3 regions of the Sedimenticola selenatireducens genome follow, and region 2 is predicted to be linked to each of the others. Evidence: predicted binding sites of a transcription regulator. Region 2 holds the regulator's gene; each other region holds the start of a gene.
The links. Region 2 encodes sigma-54, which starts transcription at its own class of promoters, with help from an activator protein. Its sites were predicted from a motif close to TGGCANGNTNCNTGCTT; they were not measured.
Positions count from the first base shown of each region.

Region 1: ACHZBF_RS01765 (DUF3305 domain-containing protein) is a predicted target of sigma-54. The motif match lies at 850-866, and genes of this name have one in related genera.
Region 3: ACHZBF_RS03725 (PEP-CTERM sorting domain-containing protein) is a predicted target of sigma-54. The motif match lies at 1,114-1,130, and genes of this name have one in related genera.

Region 1 is NZ_CAXXYC010000001.1:365,643-367,909, forward strand. Features, by position in the region: gene moaA (GTP 3',8-cyclase MoaA) at 1-598, opposite strand, end outside; gene ACHZBF_RS01765 (DUF3305 domain-containing protein) at 905-1,423, shown strand; gene ACHZBF_RS01770 (DUF3306 domain-containing protein) at 1,420-2,031, shown strand; gene ACHZBF_RS01775 (4Fe-4S binding protein) at 2,028-2,267, shown strand, end outside.
Region 2 is NZ_CAXXYC010000001.1:220,445-222,711, forward strand. Features, by position in the region: gene hpf (ribosome hibernation-promoting factor, HPF/YfiA family) at 1-203, opposite strand, end outside; gene ACHZBF_RS01090 (RNA polymerase factor sigma-54) at 228-1,730, opposite strand; gene lptB (LPS export ABC transporter ATP-binding protein) at 1,851-2,267, opposite strand, start outside.
Region 3 is NZ_CAXXYC010000003.1:19,394-21,660, forward strand. Features, by position in the region: gene ACHZBF_RS03715 (c-type cytochrome) at 37-345, opposite strand; gene ACHZBF_RS03720 (hypothetical protein) at 691-891, shown strand; gene ACHZBF_RS03725 (PEP-CTERM sorting domain-containing protein) at 1,189-1,638, shown strand; gene tsaA (tRNA (N6-threonylcarbamoyladenosine(37)-N6)-methyltransferase TrmO) at 1,891-2,267, shown strand, end outside.

The DNA.
Region 1 (2,267 bases), 150 kb from region 2:
TGATGTCCATGCCGCGCGCCTGGCAGAACTGCACCAGATCCACCACCTCGTCGTGATTACGGTGTTTCAGAATCACCGAATTGATCTTGATGCGCCCGAAACCGGCATCCAGCGCGGCATCGATACCATCCAGGGTGCGTTGCAGCTCACCGGTGCGGGTGATGGCGTGGAAACGGTCCGGTTGCAGGGTATCCAGGCTGATATTGATCCGGGTGACACCGGCCGCCTTGAGTGCTTTGGCATATTTCGGCAGCTGGGTGCCGTTGGTGGTAAGGGTGAAATCGTTCAGGCCATCCAGTTGGCCCAGCGACTGAAACAGATGAATGATGTTCCGGCGGGTCAAGGGTTCGCCACCGGTGATGCGGATCTTGTTGACCCCCAGTTCGACGAATGTTTTGCCGATACGGTAGAGTTCTTCCAGGGTCAGCAGCTGGGAGCGGGGTACAAACTGCATCTCCTCCGACATACAGTAGACACAGCGCAGGTCACACCGGTCGGTAACCGAGATACGCAGATACTTAATCTCCCTGCCAAATCGGTCGATCAGGCCCTGACGCTCTGTCGTAGCACTGCTGCTGATGTACTCTGACTCATCCATAACCACTCCTCAAGGCAAAGTGTAGAGTCAGCTCCGAGCAAATACCATACCTAATTACTAGGGTTATTGCTCCATGCGGCCGCCGGTCAAGTTGTCCCGGTGGTCCTTGTTTGTCCGGTGGGACAACTGGTGCCATTTGTCCCAATGTCCAGGTTTAGCTGTGACATTTTGCCGCAATTTTCATTGCATTTAGTTCGTTGGCTGGTCTGGCAGTTCCACTTGTCCTTGATTAAGAGCGCTAGCAGAGCGGCTGGTATGTTCTTTGCGTTGGAGTTCTGACGGAGAGTGGATACGAGGCGATGTGTGATGTCCGAGAAACCTGTCGACGATCTGAATGGGCCGGCGCCAACCGATTTCTCACTGTCGGTAGTGATGCAGCGATCACCCGCGACAAGTCCCTGGCAAACTTATCTGTGGGAGGCAGTCGGCGTCACCGCCGCCCCGTGGGAGGCGGCGCCGCAGGCGGTAAGCCTGGTGCACCAGCAGGGTGAGATATGCCACTACCTGTACAGTGGATTCCGCCTGCAGCTGCATGCCGATGAGTGTGAGAGCTATTACCACAACCTCTGTTCCCCCACGCCCCGCTGTTTTGTGATGGCCCGGGAGAACGGAGAGGGCACACCGGTCCCTTTTCTGCTCAGCCTCAGTTTCGATCAGGCCAATGCCTGCGAGGAGGTTGACGAAACCGTCTACGCGGTTGCCATGCCGCCGGAGCTTTATCGCTGGTGCGAGCTGTTTGTGCTGAATCACTTTGTGCCGGAAAAAAGGCAAAAGCGCCGTTTGACGGATTGGCGCAAGGAGACTGGCGGGAGTGCGGCGTTATGAGTGGACGTGAGAAGGATGCCGTGGATAGTCAATCACCCGGCGGTTTTATTTCCCGCTGGTCCCGCCTGAAGCGGGCTGCTGCATCACCGCCCCAGGCGGTCGCGGAGTCCTCTGAGGCGTCGCTTCCCGAGGAAGTTTCGGAGCAGCCACTCACGGATGCGGATATGCCGCCCCTGGAATCTCTGGACGAGACATCCGATTACACCGGTTTCCTGTCGGAAAAGGTGAGCGAATCGTTGCGCCGGCAGGCGTTGCGTAAGCTGTTTCATCAGGCGGCCTTCAATGTCCGGGACGGCCTGGATGATTACGATGACGATTACACCAGTTTTACCAAACTGGGAGACGTCATCACCGCGGACATGCGGCATCAGCTGGCCATGGCGGAGGAGCGACTGAAAGCGGCTATGGAGTCGGGCCAGACAGATCCGGCAATTGCCGCTGCGGAAGAGCGGCCCCCGGTCCCGGGTCAGGAATCGGAACCCGAGGCCAGGGGGCAGACTGCCATGACCCATGACGATACCCATCCCCGTGGCAGCGGGGCGAATGATTCGATTTCTGCGGCCAATGGCCAACCTGGCTTAACAACGGACGATGGAACGGCATCATGAGTGAGCAGATAACCGATACCATCCGGGTGCGCAACGAGCGAGCCCGCGCAGCGGCCCTGGCCGCACTTGCCGGCGTCAAGGTCGAGGCCACCGACCTGATCGAGTTTCAGTCCCGGGGCAGGGTGGTGATCATCGGCGGAAACGAGGCGCTGGAGTTTGCCAGCCGGTTGCAACCGCCGTTACGGGCGCAGGTGCTGTTGACCGAAGGTGAAGAGCTGCCCGGCGTACCGGTAATC
Region 2 (2,267 bases):
TCTTCTTCACAGTCGGCAAAGACATCGGCGCCATTCACATGGAGAGTAGCTTCCGCCTTCTGGCGCAGTTTCTCAACACTCAGGATGACATGGATCTTGGTGACATGATCAAAGTGCCGTTCCAGGCGCTCGAATTTTGTTTCGACATAGTTGCGCATGGCTTCGGTGATGTCCACATGATGACCGGTGATGCTGATTTGCATGATTTGCTCCTTGGTTACTGGCCTCTAGACGAGGCGCTTTCGCTCGTTTGATGGCGGGATCGCCATGGACTCGCGGTATTTTGCTACCGTCCGCCGTGCGACCTGAATGCCCTGATCGGCGAGTATGCTCGCCAGTTTGTTGTCGCTGAGTGGCTTGTTCGGCTTCTCGGCAGCGACCAGTTTCTTGATCAGTGCGCGTATCGCGGTGGCGGAACACTCTCCGCCTCCAGCCGTGCTGACATGGCTGGAGAAGAAATACTTGAATTCCAGCGTACCCCGGGGGGTATGCATATATTTTTGCGTGGTGACCCTGGATATGGTGGATTCATGCAGCTCCAGGGCCTCGGCGATGTCCCTCAATACCAGGGGCTTCATCGCCTCTTCGCCGTGCTCGAAGAATCCGCGCTGCAGTTCGACAATCTTGGTGGCCACGCGCAACAGCGTTTCATTGCGGCTCATCAGACTTTTGATAAACCAGCGCGCTTCCTGCAGATGATTCTTCAGGTAGTTGTTGTCGTCGCTGTTGTCGGCGCGCCGGATCAGCCGCGCGTATTCCGGGTTAACCCGGAGTTTGGGGGCGGCATCAGCGTTCAGATCCACATGCCAGACGCCATCTCGGCGGGTCACGAATACGTCGGGAATGACATATTGGGGTTCGGTTTCGGCCACCAGGCTGCCGGGGCGCGGTATCAGCGAGCGGATCAGCTGATTAATCGATTTCAGGGTGTCGTCATCAATCTTCAGCTTGCGTTTGATCTGGTTATGATCCTGCTGGGCCAGCAGGTCGAAGTGATTGTTGATCAGCTGAGTGGTCAGGGCCATGCACGGATGGGGATCCGTCAGCTGACTTAGCTGGATCAGCAGGCACTCCCTCAGGTCACGCGCGCCCACGCCGGGTGGGTCAAATTGCTGAATCCGGTGCAGCACCGCTTCGATCTCATCCAGCTCAACCTCGTCAGCGGACATGCTGACAAGAATCTCGTTCAGATCCATCCTCAGGTAACCGTCTTCATCGATGCCGTCAATGATTGAGACGGCAATCTCGCGGTCCAGATCGCTGAACGGGGTCAGGTTCAACTGCCAGGTGAGATAGTCGTAGAGGGTGCGGGCACTGCGGCGCTGGGCCAGGTAGTCACTGTCGCCGGCGTCCCGGGATGCCAGTCCGGAAGAGGGTGGTAGCGTGCTGTCGTAGACATCGTCCCAGCCGCTGTCCACCGGCAGCTCTTCCGGTATGGAGTTTGCCTCGCCGTTGACCTCTTTTTCGTTGTTGAGGTCATTGCTGCTGGCCTTGTCCCCTTTCAGGCCATCGCCATTGAGCCGCTCGATGGTGCGCTCTTGTTCATTCCCACGGGCCTCTTCGCGGGCGCTGTTCTCCTCTTCGGTCTCCAGCATCAGGTTGGAGTCGAGCGCCTCCTGAATCTCCTGCTTGAGATCCAGCGTAGAGAGTTGCAGCAAGCGGATGGCCTGCTGCAACTGCGGCGTCATGGTGAGATGTTGGCCAAGGCGAAGCTGGAGCGTTTGCTTCATGCGGGTATCTGGATCTGGTACGTAATTTGTATGGTTTTCACAGTTTCATTCTAGCGTAAAAAATCACCAGACGCACAAGGAGAAAATGGTTTATTGCCGTCAATCAACTGATGATCAACTCTAGAGACTGAACTCTTTTCCCAGGTAGACGGAGCGCACTTCCTGATTGGCCAGAATCTGCTCCGGTTCGCCCTCCGCCAGCACCTTGCCTTCGCTGATAATATAGGCGCGCTGACAGATGCCGAGGGTCTCCCGGACATTGTGATCGGTGATCAGTACGCCGATCCCCCGGGATGAGAGTGTACGGATAATATTCTGTATGTCCTTGACCGAGATCGGGTCGATACCGGCGAATGGTTCGTCAAGCAGTATGAAGCGGGGCTCCATGGCCAGTGATCGGGCGATCTCCAGGCGGCGACGTTCACCCCCGGAGAGACTCATCGCCTGGTTGTTGCGCAGATGGGTGAGGTTAAAGTCCACCAGCAGTGCTTCGCAGGCCTCGATCTGTTCCGGGGGTCGCAGATCCTTGCGGGTCTC
Region 3 (2,267 bases), on a different contig from region 2:
CCGGTTTGTGGGGGCAGTGATCTTTTGGTCACCGGGTTAGTGCGTCAGCATCCAGGCGATCACCTTCTTGATGTCGGCGATGGGTGCCGGACTGGGCGGCATCTGGGTCTCGCCCCATTTGCCACCGGGACTGCCTGCTTTTACGGTTTCCGCCAGCGTGTCTATCGCACCATCCTGGCTGGCATATTTCTTGGCGATATCTTGAAATGAGGGGCCGATCAGCTTGGCATCGGCCTTATGGCAACCGAGGCATCCCGACATCATGGCTGTTTGCTGATCAGCTTGGGCTATCATGGCCGATGTCATCAATAGAATAACGCTTAGGGTTTTCACTGTTTTGGTCATAGTGGTTTCCAATAAGTTGATGAGATTGATGAGATTGATGAGATTGATGAGATTGATGAGATTGATGAGATTGATGAGTTGTGTGGGGTATTTGCATAATCACTACCGATTTTCTTGATCTGTTAAGGCATTGTGATGTGTGACTGCTTACACAGGCTAGCGGCAGCAAAAAAGGAATATTTACTGTCATTTAGTCCGGTTTTTATCGATAGAAACAGATTGATAAGGTGGGTAACTGCCGTCTCCGGCCCGATCAGGATACCATTCCCGGGCCTGTTGTTTGATTTCGATCATTCAGCTACTTGTTTCGGGTTTGCGCCGGAGGCGCCCGCTGTCCGGTTTCAGGTGCTGTTTTCGGATCTCGCGGAGGCGCAACTGCTGTCCCGTTACGAACCAGATCAGCTACGCCGGTTTATTACCCGCGTGCTGGTGGACCGGAAGCAGTGTAACCAGGAGCGTATCAAGACGCTCTGGGCCAATCACCGGCGCAATGTCTACCACCAGGCCGAGCTGGATTTCATGGAGGAATTCGCGGTGGTGGATTAGCTAACGCGTTGCGCCCGAATCTGCCGCTGATTGGCAGAATGTGGTGAGTGGGGCAAACGGTATCGAACGTGAATGAGGGTTTTCGCCCGCGAGGATGCAGGTGCGAAGCGTTGCCTAGGAGTGTGGCCACTAAACAGGTAATTCAATGACTTTTTGTCGGGTTGTTTTACAATCCGTACCCTGAACCTCAAAAAAACTCTTAAAAATCAATTCATTATTTTTTGGCATGGAATATGTATTAGTAATGTTGAATATAATTGATATTCGATAAATTGTTATCTGCAGAGTAGTAAAGTCATGAAAAAAATAATCTTTTACATCACACTTATGTTTATTGCCGCTCCGACAATCAGTTATGCCACTCCGGTATTTTGGGAGATAAATGCGGGCGGATTTGGCTATGAGTCATCCTGGTCTATTACCCAGGATACTGGCGGCTCCTTCTCGGCCGGTGTCGGCTCCATGTCCAGCTATACGAACTACACCTTCAATTGGGATCTCACCCCCGGGGACTATTCGTTGATCCTCAGAGATACCTGGGGCGACGGTTTGGATGCCGGGGGGCACGCCACGCTGATAGTTGACGGAACCACCTTGCTTTCATGCGGAAACTGCTTCGGTAGTTTTTACCAGATGGGTTTTGTTGTGCCGCAGGTTGAAACATCGGTTCCGACTCCGGCGCCACTTGCCCTTATGGGACTCGGTCTAGTCGGTATCGGGTTTAGCCGGAAGTTAAAATTGGCTTGATTCATATCCTTGTATCGAGATCTGACCCCGCCATTGAGCGGGGTTTTTGTTGTGGGTTTGCATTCTCAGGCTATAGGAAATAGCCTGAGAAAATAGGTGGTGTCGGGTTAATTTGTTACGCTTCGATTCTTCCAACAGCTGGCGCTGCTGTCAGATTAATTTACAGTCGCGGTCGTGGGTTGTCCTTTTGATGAGCAGGCCTGTGCTCGTTGCAGTCAAGAGTCGGCTATATTTTTGGTGCCTCTGTCAGTAATGAACTATACATTCGAACCCATCGGTTTCATCCGTTCCCCCTACAAGGAGAAGTTCGGTATCCCGCGTCAGCCGGGATTGATTGCCGAAGCCAGGGGCGAGCTGGTGTTCGCTGCACCCTATAACCGACCGGAGGCGGTGATCGGTCTGGAGGGGTATTCCCATGTCTGGTTGCAGTTTGTGTTTCATCAGGCGCTGCGGGACGACTGGCAGCCGATGGTGCGCCCCCCTCGGCTGGGTGGTAACAAAAGGGTGGGGGTGTTTGCCAGTCGGTCGCCTTTCAGGCCCAATCCGATCGGTCTCTCGGTGGTGAAGCTTGAGCAGGTGCGAGCGGGCGACGGGGAGGTCGTGCTGGAGCTGTCAGGGATTGATCTGTT